DNA from 4 places in the Mesorhizobium sp. L103C105A0 genome. Region 1 is predicted to be linked to each of the others. Evidence: predicted binding sites of a transcription regulator. Region 1 holds the regulator's gene; each other region holds the start of a gene.
The links. The regulator LexA, encoded in region 1, represses DNA repair genes until DNA is damaged. The targets are predictions, from matches to a motif close to TGTTCNNNNTGTGTTCNG.
Positions count from the first base shown of each region.

Region 2: the regulator LexA is predicted to act here: its motif matches at 1,821-1,838, upstream of X727_RS146445 (YifB family Mg chelatase-like AAA ATPase).
Region 3: the regulator LexA is predicted to act here: its motif matches at 1,865-1,882, upstream of parE (DNA topoisomerase IV subunit B).
Region 4: the regulator LexA is predicted to act here: its motif matches at 1,628-1,645, upstream of dnaE (DNA polymerase III subunit alpha).

Region 1 is NZ_AYXF01000003.1:111,291-114,412, reverse strand. Features, by position in the region: gene X727_RS153580 (ComEC/Rec2 family competence protein) at 1-1,304, shown strand, start outside; gene lexA (transcriptional repressor LexA) at 1,298-2,080, opposite strand; gene X727_RS153590 (GntR family transcriptional regulator) at 2,286-3,050, opposite strand.
Region 2 is NZ_AYXF01000006.1:196,388-199,509, forward strand. Features, by position in the region: gene X727_RS146445 (YifB family Mg chelatase-like AAA ATPase) at 194-1,726, opposite strand; gene X727_RS0134185 (glycosyltransferase family 4 protein) at 1,975-3,039, opposite strand; partial or broken gene X727_RS1000000169090 (glycosyltransferase family 2 protein) at 3,116-3,122, shown strand, end outside.
Region 3 is NZ_AYXF01000002.1:165,262-168,383, reverse strand. Features, by position in the region: gene parE (DNA topoisomerase IV subunit B) at 1-1,794, opposite strand, end outside; gene cpaB (Flp pilus assembly protein CpaB) at 2,052-2,957, shown strand; gene X727_RS158845 (type II and III secretion system protein family protein) at 3,078-3,122, shown strand, end outside.
Region 4 is NZ_AYXF01000002.1:141,509-144,630, reverse strand. Features, by position in the region: gene X727_RS158940 (acetyl/propionyl/methylcrotonyl-CoA carboxylase subunit alpha) at 1-1,511, shown strand, start outside; gene dnaE (DNA polymerase III subunit alpha) at 1,772-3,122, shown strand, end outside.

The sequences.
Region 1 (3,122 bases):
TCTCGATCGCCGCCTATCTCGTTATTTCAGGCGTCGTGGTTGCCGCCGAGCGCAGCTTCATCATGCTGGCGGTCATGCTTGTCGCCGTGCTGTTTGATCGCGCCGCACTCACCATGCGCAATCTGGCGATCTCCGCCATCGCCGTCATCCTGGTGTCGCCGCACGAGGTGGTCGGTCCCAGCTTCCAGATGTCGTTTGCCGCCACCGCCGCCCTTGTCGGCGCCTATGCCGGCTGGGCCGATTACCGCGCCGACAAGGTGAGAACGCCGCCGGCAAAGCGCTCCTTCGTCGGCTTCCTGTCGCGAAAGTTCGCGCTGGCCATGGGCGGCCTCGCCATGACCTCGATCATCGCCGGCAGTGCAACCTTGCTGTTCGCCATCTGGCATTTTCAGCGTGTGTCGCCGCTCAGCCTGATCGCCAATCTGGCCGTGATGCCGATTGTTTCGTTGATCGTCATGCCCTTTGCCGTGCTCAGCGCACTGGCGATGCCGTTCGGCGCCGACGGGCCGTTCCTCTATGTGATGGGCAAGGGTCTGATGGCGATGATCGCTATATCGGCCTGGATTTCCGAGCGCTCGCCGGTCGACGCCGTCGGGCTGATCTCCATCCGCTCGGTGCTGTTGGTGGCGGTCGCCCTCGTCATCGCCACCATGGCCACCACCTGGCTCAGGTTGGCGGCCGTGCCTTTCGCGCTGGCCGGCCTGTTGACGGTGCCGCAGGTGCTTACGCCCGACGTGCTCATATCCGAGGATGCGCATCTGGTGGCCATGCCGATCGGTGGCGGCGAACTCGCCCTCAACCGCGAACGCTCCAACGAATTCACCACGGACAATTGGAAACGGGCGCTGCGGGCCGAAACCATTATCCCACCTGAGATTTTCGAGGCAACAGATACGCGGTTCGATCTCGATCCGCTCGATCTGCCGCCCGGCTCGCCCTTCTATTGCACCGGCGATCTCTGTATCGCCCGGCACCCTTCCGGAGCCATTGTAGCGCTTGCGAAAGACCGCAAGACGGCGCGGCCGGCCTGTGCCTTCGCGAGCCTGATCGTCATCGATGACGCCACCGCCTACAATCCGTGCCGCGACCCGCTGGTGCTGGTCGTGACTAAGAAACAGCTGGCCCGCGACGGCAGCGCCGCCGTCTTCTTCGATCCGCAATCGGCAGCGGCAGCGCCAACCATCCGCTTCGCCGTCGACAAGCCGTATCGCCCCTGGCACGAGCAACGCCGCTTCTCCCGCGAAGCGCGCGGCCTGCCGCCTTACAACCAGCGTGAAAAGTACAAACCCAAGCCGGCTCAGTAGCGCCGGATCAATCCGACAAGCTTGCCCTGCACCTTCACCCTGTCCGGTCCAAAAATGCGGGTCTCGTAGGCCGGGTTGGCGGCTTCCAGGGCGATCGAGGCGCCCTTGCGGCGGAAGCGTTTCAGGGTCGCTTCCTCATCGTCGACCAACGCCACCACGATCTCGCCGGGGCTGGCTGTGTCGGCATTGCGGATGATGACCGTGTCGCCATCGAAAATGCCGGCCTCGATCATCGAATCGCCCTTAACCTCGAGCGCGTAGTGTTCGCCGCCCATGATCATGTCGGGCGGCACCGAGATCGAATGGGTCTGATGCTGGATGGCGTCGATCGGCACGCCGGCGGCGATGCGTCCCATAACCGGGATTGAAATCGCGGAAACGGCATCGTCATTGCCGGCCGACATCGAACGCGACGGCGAGCCCGGCTTGATCTGGCGGCCGAGACCGCCTTGGCCCATCGCGCCTTGTCCCTGGCCGCCTTGCCCTTGGCCGGTTTGACCAAGACTGCCCTGAATGACGCTCGGCGAAAACTTCCTCGCCGCATTGAGGCCTGGTGCGATCGAGTCGGGTAGCCGCAGCACTTCCAGCGCGCGCGCCCGGTTCGGCAGCCGGCGAATGAAACCGCGCTCCTCAAGCGCTGTGATCAGTCGGTGGATGCCGGACTTGGAGGCGAGGTCGAGCGCTTCCTTCATCTCGTCGAAGGACGGCGGGATTCCGCTCTCCTTCAGGCGTTCATGGATGAACATCAGAAGCTCATGTTGTTTGCGCGTCAGCATCGCGGCCCCCAAGGGTTCTGAAACCAGAATCGGAAAAAACAAACCCAGAACAAACACTATCTGTTCCAGTTGTGTTCCGCAACCTTTTAAAGTTTAATGAATGTGTTGACGTTTTGTTCAGCGTAACGTTCGGCGCTGCGAGCGCCGCCTGCGCCCAGTTGCCAGCAACGGGGTGAAACGAAGACAAAGTGCCCTGCGTCGTCGGTTACGATCGCCGCTTCCCTTTCGGACGGGGCTGCGCAGCATCCGCGCCGGGTTCGCTCTGGGCATAGACCTGCAGCGTGGAGCCGATGTGAGCGGTCATCAGAGTTTTCGCACGTTCGACGTCGCGATCGAGGGCCGCTTCCATCAGGGCGGTATGGTGTTCGATCGCCACGGCGTCGCGCAGGGCCGCCACGGCCTTCCGGTGCCCATCCGTGCGGCCGGCGGCGGCGCGCAGCGTGGGGGCCAGACCCAGAAAGCGGTGATGGCGATGCAATTGGTCGGAAATCGTTGCATTGAAGCGCAGCAGCCAGCTGGATGTCGCGGCACTGAGCAGCGCCGCATGGAAGGCATCGTGTTTTTCGTACCACGCGTCGACCGCATCATCCGATGGATCGTCGAGAACAGACCCGCACCGTGAGAGACGATAGTGGGCGGCAACGACCGCGTCTTCCCACTCACGGTCGCCTTTCTCGATCGATTCCACCAGCAGGGGCAGTTCGACCACCAGCCGCGCACGCGCCAGATCCTCGAGCTCCGCCCGAGAGACGGGAGCGACCGCAAACCCGCGGTTGCTGATGGCGGTCACAAGCCGTTCCGCCTCCAGCCGCGACAGCGCTTCGCGCAACGGCGTCCAGCCGATGCCGTAGGTGTTGCGCAACGTGCTCAGCTTCAACGGCGCGGCAGGCGCCAGCCGGGTCGCAAGAATATCGCGCCTGAGCAGGCGATAGGCCACTTCCGTCTTCGAGGTCTGCTCGTCATCCAGCATCGTGATCCATCAGTCATAAACGCTCGGCGGATCATTATATATCAAAGCCTTTCAATGGGTGAATTATATATA
Region 2 (3,122 bases), on a different contig from region 1:
CCTCCCCCTCGAGGGGAGGGTGGCCCGAAGGGCCGGGTGGGGTCCTGCGTGAAGTGCGGCGACTCCCTTCGGACGACACTACAAGCAATGTCATTGCAGAGGCCCCTTCTCGGCTCGGCTCCAAAAAGATCGACCATTCTTCGGCGACCCCCACCCTGCCGCTTCGGGGCCACCTTCCCCTCAAGGAGGAGCGTTACGCCGCCTGCGCTACCCGCTCCGACATCATGCGGTAGGAAATCGCCTCGGCCAGGTGAATTCGGCCGACGGTTTCGCTGGCGTCGAGGTCAGCCAGTGTGCGCGCCACTTTGAGCACGCGGTGATAGGCGCGCGCGGAAAAGCCGAGTTTCTCGTTGGCGTCTTTCAGCAGCGACAGGCCGGCGGCATCCGGCATCGCGATGTCCTCGATAACAGAAGGCGAGCAATGGGCGTTGGTGGTGGCGCTGGTAACGCCCAGCCGCTCGAAACGTTCGCGCTGGATGGTGCGGGCGCGCGCCACGCGCTGGGCAACGGCGGCACTTTTCTCCGCTCGGTCGGGCCGGATCAGGTCGGCGGCCGAGACCGCCGGTACCTCGATCCTGAGATCGATGCGGTCGAGCAGCGGGCCGGAAATGCGCGCCTGGTAGTCGGTGCGGCAGCGCTCACCGCGCAGGCAGCGATAGCCGGGCTCGCCGGCCATGCCGCAACGGCACGGGTTCATCGCCGCCACCAGCTGGATGCGCGCTGGATAGGTGACGCGGTGGTTGGCGCGCGCGATCATGCAGTCGCCGGTCTCCAGTGGCTGGCGCAGCGCATCCAAGGTCTGCGGCGTGAATTCGGGAAACTCGTCGAGGAACAGGACGCCGTTATGGGCAAGCGATACTTCGCCCGGCCGCGCCCTGATGCCGCCGCCGACCATTGCCGCCATCGAAGCCGAATGGTGCGGGGCGCGGAACGGCCGCCGGTCGGTGAGCTTGCCTTCGCCGAGCTCGCCGGCCACCGAGGCGATCATCGAGACTTCAAGAAGTTCCTTGGGCGCCAGTGGCGGCAGAATTGAAGGCAGCCTCTGCGCCAGCATCGATTTTCCCGAGCCGGGAGGCCCGACCATCAACAGATTGTGGCCGCCGGCCGCCGCCACTTCCAGCGCCCGCTTGGCGCTTTCCTGGCCCTTGATGTCTGAAAGGTCGGGCAGGTCGCGGGCCGAGACATGGATGCCGGGCTCGGGCCGCGACAGCACCTGCGTGCCGCGAAAATGATTGGCGATGGCAATCAGGCTGCGCGGCGCCAATATGTCGAAATCCTTGCCCGCCCAGGCCGCTTCCGGCCCGCAGCCGAACGGGCAGATCAGGCCTTTTCCCTCGGCATTGGCGCCGATCGCCGCCGGCAGCGCACCGGCGACCGTGGCAATGGTGCCGTCGAGCGACAATTCTCCGAGCACGACATAGGAGGCCAGCATGTCGCCCGGAATGGCGCCAAGGGCGGCCATCAGGCCGAGCGCGATCGGCAGATCGTAATGGCTGCCTTCCTTGGGCAGATCGGCCGGAGCGAGGTTGACCGTCACCTTCTTCGACGGCATCGACAGCCCCGACGCATGCAGTGCCGCCTGCACGCGCTCGCGGCTTTCGGCCACCGCCTTGTCGGCCAGCCCGACGATCTGCATGCCGACCTTGCCCGGCGCGATCATCACCTGGACATCGACCGGTACGGCCTCGATGCCCTGGAAAGCAACCGTGCGAACCCGCGCCACCATCTTGCTCTGCCCCCGGATATCGGCTCGCCTCGGCCTTGTGGTTCAGACCGCGAGCGACGTCAGGACAAGACAACCATAGATTTCAGGCCAAGACAAGAACATTACAGGAACATGCATTCGTGGTGGTTGCAGCGCGCTGTGCCGGTTGCAAAAACGGAAGATGGTTGAGCAAAATGGAACGGCTGCTCCGCCTCCTCGACCGCGTTAACAAGGCGACTAGGCCCTTCGGCAATCTGAGGGTGTTGCTTCTAAACGGTGATGAAGGCATCGACCGAACCTGAAAGCGATCGATCGATCGCGACCTGCGGTGGAAGCCACTCCATGACAGGATATCTGAAAGGCCAAGGCAGGGCGATCCGGCGCGAAGAGCCGCTCTCCAGAAAAATCTCGTTTACAAGGTCTATGAACCGCCCGCGGTCTCGTTCGATTCGTTTCAAAGTTTGCGAACGAATGTAATCCCGGGGAATTCGTCGCTCCTTCAGCGCTAAGACAGCCTCCGCGATGGATCGAGGATCGGGTGGAACTGTAAGCGAATAGTCGTCATCCAGATAAAGGTCTCGGCCGCCATGGTTCGGCGTCGTGACCACTGGAAGCCCCGCGAGAAGATATTCCGTGCTTGCGAACATTGGTCCTTCCAGGTGAGAGAGACAGATTCCCACGGCTGCACGATTTAGATGCGTGTTCACCTGAGCCGGTGCCAATCGGACAGGCTTGCCGGTGCCGTCAAACTCGTTGATAAAGACGTGATGCGGCGCGAGCTCCCTATGCCGATTTATTCGCGCTCTTTCCGACTCCGTCGTGGAGGATCCGCTTGAATCTCGATAGAAGACAAATGCGCAACGCTGGATGCCAAGCGACAAGTCATGGCGCTTCCACGGAGCCAGCTGCGCATTGTAGATTGCATCAAATTCTACAGGGACGTCATCGAGAGGCCTGAATATGTGTTCGGAGGTTGTTGACGTCTTGTTGTGCAGGACGGCGGCCTCGCCGGACTGGTTCAACAGATCAGCCTCTGGCTGAGTGTTGGAAAGGAAGATTAGCGAGTGACGGGGGTTCTTGAGTCTATGCAGAACGGCATAGGTCCGGATGGTTTTGACGCTAGCACTGTTTTCGATGGACCAGGTTGGCGAGATGAGAAACCAGGCGCGGTGGCTGCGTGGACGGAAAGGCATATGACTTGCTAATCCGAGCGGCGTACCGGACATTCCCGAATAGGATATGAACGGATCGTCCGACAGCAAACTGGCCTGAAGAGCAGGTTGCGACTTCGCGGAAGGGTGCCCTTTTCTGAGGTTGTGGCCATGACGCAGCATGGCTCTGACAATCTCGAATTTGGTAGGAGGGCGATACCCGTGCTGTAGGGTCAACATGCGGCAATTGCGATCTTGAGTGCGGA
Region 3 (3,122 bases), on a different contig from region 1:
GTCCTTGTGCGCATCGTCCCTGGCATAGGCAACCTTGCCGCCTTGCCGGATCGAATAGAGCGGCGGCACCGCCAGATAGAGATGGCCGCCATTCACCAGGTTCGGCATTTCCTGGTAGAAGAAGGTGATCAGCAGCGAGGCTATGTGAGCGCCGTCGACGTCGGCGTCGGTCATGATGATCACGCGGTCGTAGCGCAAATCCTCGTCGCGGTATTTCGAGCGCGTGCCGCAACCGAGCGCCTGAATCAGGTCCGATATCTGCTGGTTGGCGGCGAGCTTGTCGTTGCCGGCGCTGGCGACGTTGAGGATTTTTCCGCGCAGCGGCAGCACCGCCTGGCTCGCACGGTCGCGCGCCTGCTTGGCCGAGCCGCCGGCCGAGTCGCCTTCGACGATGAACAGTTCGGCGCCCGCGGCGGCGTTCTGCGTGCAGTCGGCGAGCTTGCCGGGAAGGCGCAGCTTGCGCACCGCGCTCTTGCGCGACACTTCCTTTTCCTGGCGCCGGCGCACCCGCTCGTCGGCGCGCGCAATCACCCATTCCAGCAGCTTGGAGGCTTCCTGCGGATTGTCGGCCAGCCAGTGGTCGAAGGGATCGCGGATGGCGGTCTCGACAATGCGAATGGCTTCGATCGTTGCCAGCCTGTCCTTGGTCTGGCCGACGAATTCCGGCTCGCGGATGAAAACCGACAGCATGCCGGCCGCCGAGATCATAACGTCTTCGGAGGTGACGATCGAGGCGCGCTTGTTGCCGACCAAGTCGGCATAGGCCCGAAGCCCGCGCGTCAGCACATTGCGAAAGCCGGCCTCATGCGTGCCGCCTTCGCCGGTCGGGATGGTGTTGCAGTAGGAGTTGACGAAGCCGTCACCGCCGAACCAGGTCACCGCCCATTCCAGCGAGCCGTGGCCGCCCTGTTTTTCGCTCTTGCCGGCGAAGATCTCGCGGGTCACCTGGAAGTCGTCGCCAAGCGATGCCTTGAGATAGTCCTTCAAGCCGCCGGGGAAATGGAACTCCGCCTTGGCGGGCGTCTGGTCCTTTTCCTTGATCAGCGATGGGTCGCAGCTCCAGCGGATCTCGACGCCGCCGAACAGATAGGCTTTCGAGCGGGTCATGCGATAGAGCCGCGCCGGCTCGAAGGCGGCGCCCTTGCCGAAAATCTGCTCGTCGGGATGGAAGCGGATTTTGGTGCCGCGCCGGTTGTGCACTTCGCCGAGCTGCTCCAGCCCGCTCACCGGAACGCCGCGCGAGAACCTTTGGCGGTAAAGCTGGCGACCGCGCGCGACTTCGACTTCGAGATGGTCCGACAGCGCATTTACGACCGAGACGCCGACACCGTGCAGACCGCCGGAGGTCTCATAGACCTTGCTATCGAACTTGCCGCCCGAATGCAGCGTCGTCATGATGACTTCGAGCGCCGGCTTCTTGAATTTCGGATGCGGATCGACCGGAATGCCGCGGCCATTGTCGGTAACGGTCAGAAACCCGTCGGCCGACAGCTCGACATCGATGAAGGTGGCATGGCCGGCGACCGCCTCGTCCATCGAATTATCGATGACCTCGGCAAACAGATGGTGCATCGCCTTGTCGTCGGTGCCGCCAATATACATGCCGGGACGGCGCCGCACCGGCTCCAGCCCCTCCAGCACCTCGATGTCGGCGGCGCTATAGCCCTCGCTGCCGTCCTTGGTCGCGGCAGGACGCTTCGTGGCCTGCACCAGCGGGTCGGCCGGGCGCTCCGGTGTCCGAGCCGGTTGGGGCTGCTTTTCCAGATTGCCGAAAAGATCGTTGTTGTCGTCCATGCCTGCCATAGAATCCGGTGCCGCGAATCACCCGTCGATACTGCCACGCTTTTCGGCGCCAAGCGACGGAAGTTCCTGTTACGTTCGGGGATTAAACCCTTCTTATCCTAAAACCTTTCGATAACCAAGCTGGCGGAAATAGGTCCCTGCGGAGCGGGCGCGATTCCTGAATCTTTAACAAAGCGGCCTAGCGTCGCCTCAACAAAACAAAAGACCACGAATGTCAGGGGTTGGTTGTGAGGGGCAAGGCCATAACGATGATTGGCATCGCTGCCGTCTTCGGCGCGATTTCAATCTTTGCCGCGGATTTCTGGGTGAAAAGCCAGGCCAAGGCCGATGCCGAAGAGAAAACGGCGTCGATCCCGGCGCCCGCCGTCCCCAAGATCGTCTTCAAGACCATCGTGGTGGCCAACGCGCCGTTGCGTTACGGCATGGAGCTTGACCGGGCGCAGCTCAGCGAAATCCCATGGTCCGAGGATTCGGTGCCGCAGGGCGCGTTCACCACAGTCAATGCATTGCTCGCCGAAGGCAGCCGCGTGGTATTGTCGCCGATCGAGATCAACGAGCCGGTGCTGATCAGCAAATTGTCGGGGCCGAACGGCCGCGCGACGCTATCCAACATGATGACGCCCGGCATGCGGGCGGTGACAATCCGCACCGACGAGATCGCCGGTGTCGGCGGCTTCGTCATGCCGGGCGACCGGGTCGACGTGGTGCTGACACGCGATGCGGGCGAAATCCAGGAAGTGGCCAAGAACGCGCAGGGCGCTGCCGGATCGACCGTTACCTCCGAGATCGTCGTCTCCGACGCCAAGGTGCTGACCGTGGGGCAGGGCGCCGACGAGCGCCAGACCACACCGCAGATCGCCAATTCCGTCACCATCGAGGTGACGACCGAAGGCGCGCAGAAAGTGGCGCTTGCCCGCACCGTCGGCACCTTGTCGCTGTCGCTCCGCTCGGCCGCAGACGGAGGGGCCGCCAAGGACGGCGTCACCACCATCTCGTCCTTCGGCGGATCGGTCGCCTCCGGCGTCCAGGCCGCTGCCGGCGCGCTGTTCACTGCCGCGACCAAGGAGCCTGAGAAGCCGAAATTCAAGACGATCATCGTGACGCGCGGCACGCAGGTCGAAGAATACCAGGTTCCTGCGCGGGACCAGCAATAACTGCCGGTGGGGACCGGGCGAGGGACGGGACAGATGTCGGGACTTCATGCATTTCGAACTACGAAAGGGCTGCGCCCAATGCGGGCGCTTGCGGTGGGGGCTTGCCTGGCCGCGGCCGCAATGCTCGGCCTCAGTGCGCCAGCCAAGGCCGACAACGATATCGTC
Region 4 (3,122 bases), on a different contig from region 1:
TGCGCATTGCCTGGAGCCAGTCGGAAGTGCGCGACGGCTTCGACCTGGCGCGCTCGGAGGCGAAAAGCTCGTTCGGCGACGACCGCGTCTTCATCGAAAAGTTCGTCGTCGATCCGCGTCATATCGAAATCCAGGTGCTGGCCGACGCGCATGGCACCGCCCTCTATCTCGGCGAGCGCGAATGCTCGATCCAGCGTCGGAACCAGAAGGTGGCGGAAGAGGCGCCGTCGCCATTCCTCGATGCCAGGACGCGCAAGGCGATGGGCGAGCAGGCCGTGGCGCTGGCCAAGGCGGTCGACTACCAGAGCGCCGGCACCGTCGAGTTCATCGTCGATGCTGAAAAGAACTTCTATTTCCTTGAAATGAATACACGATTGCAGGTCGAGCATCCGGTGACGGAGCTTGTTACCGGCATCGACCTGGTCGAGCAGATGATCCGTGTCGCCGCCGGCGAGAAGCTGGCGATCGAGCAGAGCGACGTCAAGCTGAACGGCTGGGCGGTGGAAAGCCGGATCTATGCCGAGGACCCCTATCGCAATTTCCTGCCCTCGATCGGCCGTTTGACGCGCTACCGGCCGCCGGAGGAGGGCACGTTCGGCGACATCTTCATCCGCAACGACACCGGCGTCACCGAAGGCTCCGAGATTTCGATGTTCTATGACCCGATGGTGGCAAAGCTCTGCACCTGGGCGCCGACGCGGCTGGCGGCAATCGACGCCATGTCGGAAGCGCTGGACAGTTTCGTCGTCGACGGCATCGAGCACAACATCCCCTTCCTGGCGGCGCTGATGCAGCATCCGCGCTGGCGCGAGGGGCGGATATCGACGGGCTTCATCGCCGAGGAATATCCTGACGGCTTCGCGTCGATCGTGCCCAATGGCGATGAAAAGGCAGTGCTGGCGGCGATCGCCACCGCGGTCGAGCTTCTGCGCCGCGACCGGCTCGACCGGCTGGGCGGGCGGCTGGCGCCGCATTCGGGCGCACTCAAGCGCGATTGGGTGGTGAAGCTCGGCGACGACTATCTCCAGGCTTCGATCATCGAGGGCATGATCTCCATTCCGATGGAAATCGATCTGTCGGTCGATGGCGGCAAAGCGCTGACGGTGGCGTCCGACTGGCGGCCGGGCGACCTCATCTGGCGCGGCACTGTCGGTGCCCGCAAGGTCACGGCGCAGATCAGGCCGGCGCCGAACGGCCTGCGCATTGCCTGGAAAGGCATGTCGGTGAGGGCACGCGCCATGCTGCCGCGCACGGCGGAGCTGGAAAGGCTGATGCCGGAGAAGGTGGCGCCGGACACGTCCAAGATGCTGCTTTGCCCGATGCCGGGCCTGGTCGTGTCGATCGCGGTTGCCGAGGGGCAGGAGGTCAAGGCCGGCGAGACGCTGGCCGTGGTCGAGGCGATGAAGATGGAAAACGTGCTGCGCGCCGACCGCGATCTTGTCGTGTCGAAGCTCAACGCCAAGCCGGGTGACAGCCTGGCTGTCGATGCGGTGATCATGGAGTTCGCCTAGAGATTGTTTGGAAATTCTACTCCGGCGGCCATCTGAAGGTGGTTTCTGCGCTTCCCGTGCTCACGGACCAATGGCCGCTGCGCTCCGGTTCTCGAAACCACCATCATATGACTCGCCAGAGCGAATTTCGAACAATCTCTGAGCCGTGCGGCTGGGTACGGAAGCCTGTGGTCGGTGGTCAATTGTGCTGGACTGGCATCGCCCGGTCCGGGACAATACATCTCCATCGACTCAAAGCCCTTCGAGCAATTTGAAACATCATGGCGGATGACAAACTTCCACGCGATCCCCTGAGGCGCGAAGCAGCGCTCGCTGCTGCGCGCCCGGAGGCGCCGGCGCGGCCGTTCATCCATCTGCGCGTGCATTCAGCGTATTCGCTGCTCGAGGGCGCCTTGCAGGTCGCCGCTGTCGTCGCCCATGCCGTCAAGGACGAGTGCCCGGCAATCGCCGTCACCGACACCAACAATCTGTTCGGCGCGCTGGAATTTGCCCAGAAAGCGGTGAAAGAGGGCATCCAGCCGATCATCGGCTGCCAGATCGATCTCGCCTTTTCAGGCGAGACCAGTGACGCACAGCGCGACCGCCGCCGCCACGGGCCGGAGATGAACGCCGTGGTGCTGCTCGCCGCCACCGAGGTTGGCTATAGCAACCTGGTCAGGCTGGTCAGCCAGGTCTATCTGGAGACGCCGCCGGGCGAGCCCGTGCATCTGACGTCAGCAATGCTGGAAGGCCATAGCGATGGCCTGATCTGCCTCAGCGGCGGGCCGCGCGGCCCGATCGGCCGGGCGCTGAAGGAGGATCGCCGAGATCTTGCCGAGACGCGGCTTTTGGCACTCAAGGCGCTGTTCGGCGACCGGCTCTATGTCGAACTGGACCGTGTTTCCGGTTATGACCGCGCTATCGAGAAATCATCGGTCGACCTTGCCTATATCCATGATCTGCCGCTGGTCGCCACCAATGAGGCGTTCTTCGCCGCCCGCGACGACTATGAAGCGCATGACGCGCTGATCGCCATTGCCGAAGGGTCCGTCGTTGCCGCCGACAACCGCCGCCGCCTGACATCGGACAATTTCCTGCGCAGCCAGGCCGATATGGCGCGGCTGTTCGCCGACCTGCCGGAAGCGATCGACAACACCGTCGAGATCGCGCTGCGCTGTTCCTATTATCCCAAGACCCGCAATCCGATCCTGCCACGCTTTACCGGCGGCGATGTCGCCGACAATGAGGTGGCGCTGAAAGCGGAGGCCGATGAACTGCGCCGGCAGGCCCATGAAGGTCTCGACGCCCGGCTGGCGGCGCATGGACCCACCGCCGGCTACACGGTCGAACAATACCGCGAGCGGCTCGATTTCGAGCTCTCCATCATCGAGAAGATGAAATTTCCCGGTTACTTCCTGATCGTGGCCGACTTCATCAAATGGGCGAAGGCGCAAGGCATTCCGGTCGGGCCGGGCCGTGGTTCGGGCGCCGGATCGCTGGTCGCTTACTCCACCACCATCACCGATATCGATCCGCTGCGCTTCTCGCTGCTGTTCGAGCGCTTCCTCAATCCGGACCGCGTGTCGATGCCCGACTTCGACATCGACTTCTGCCAGGATCGGCGCGAAGAGG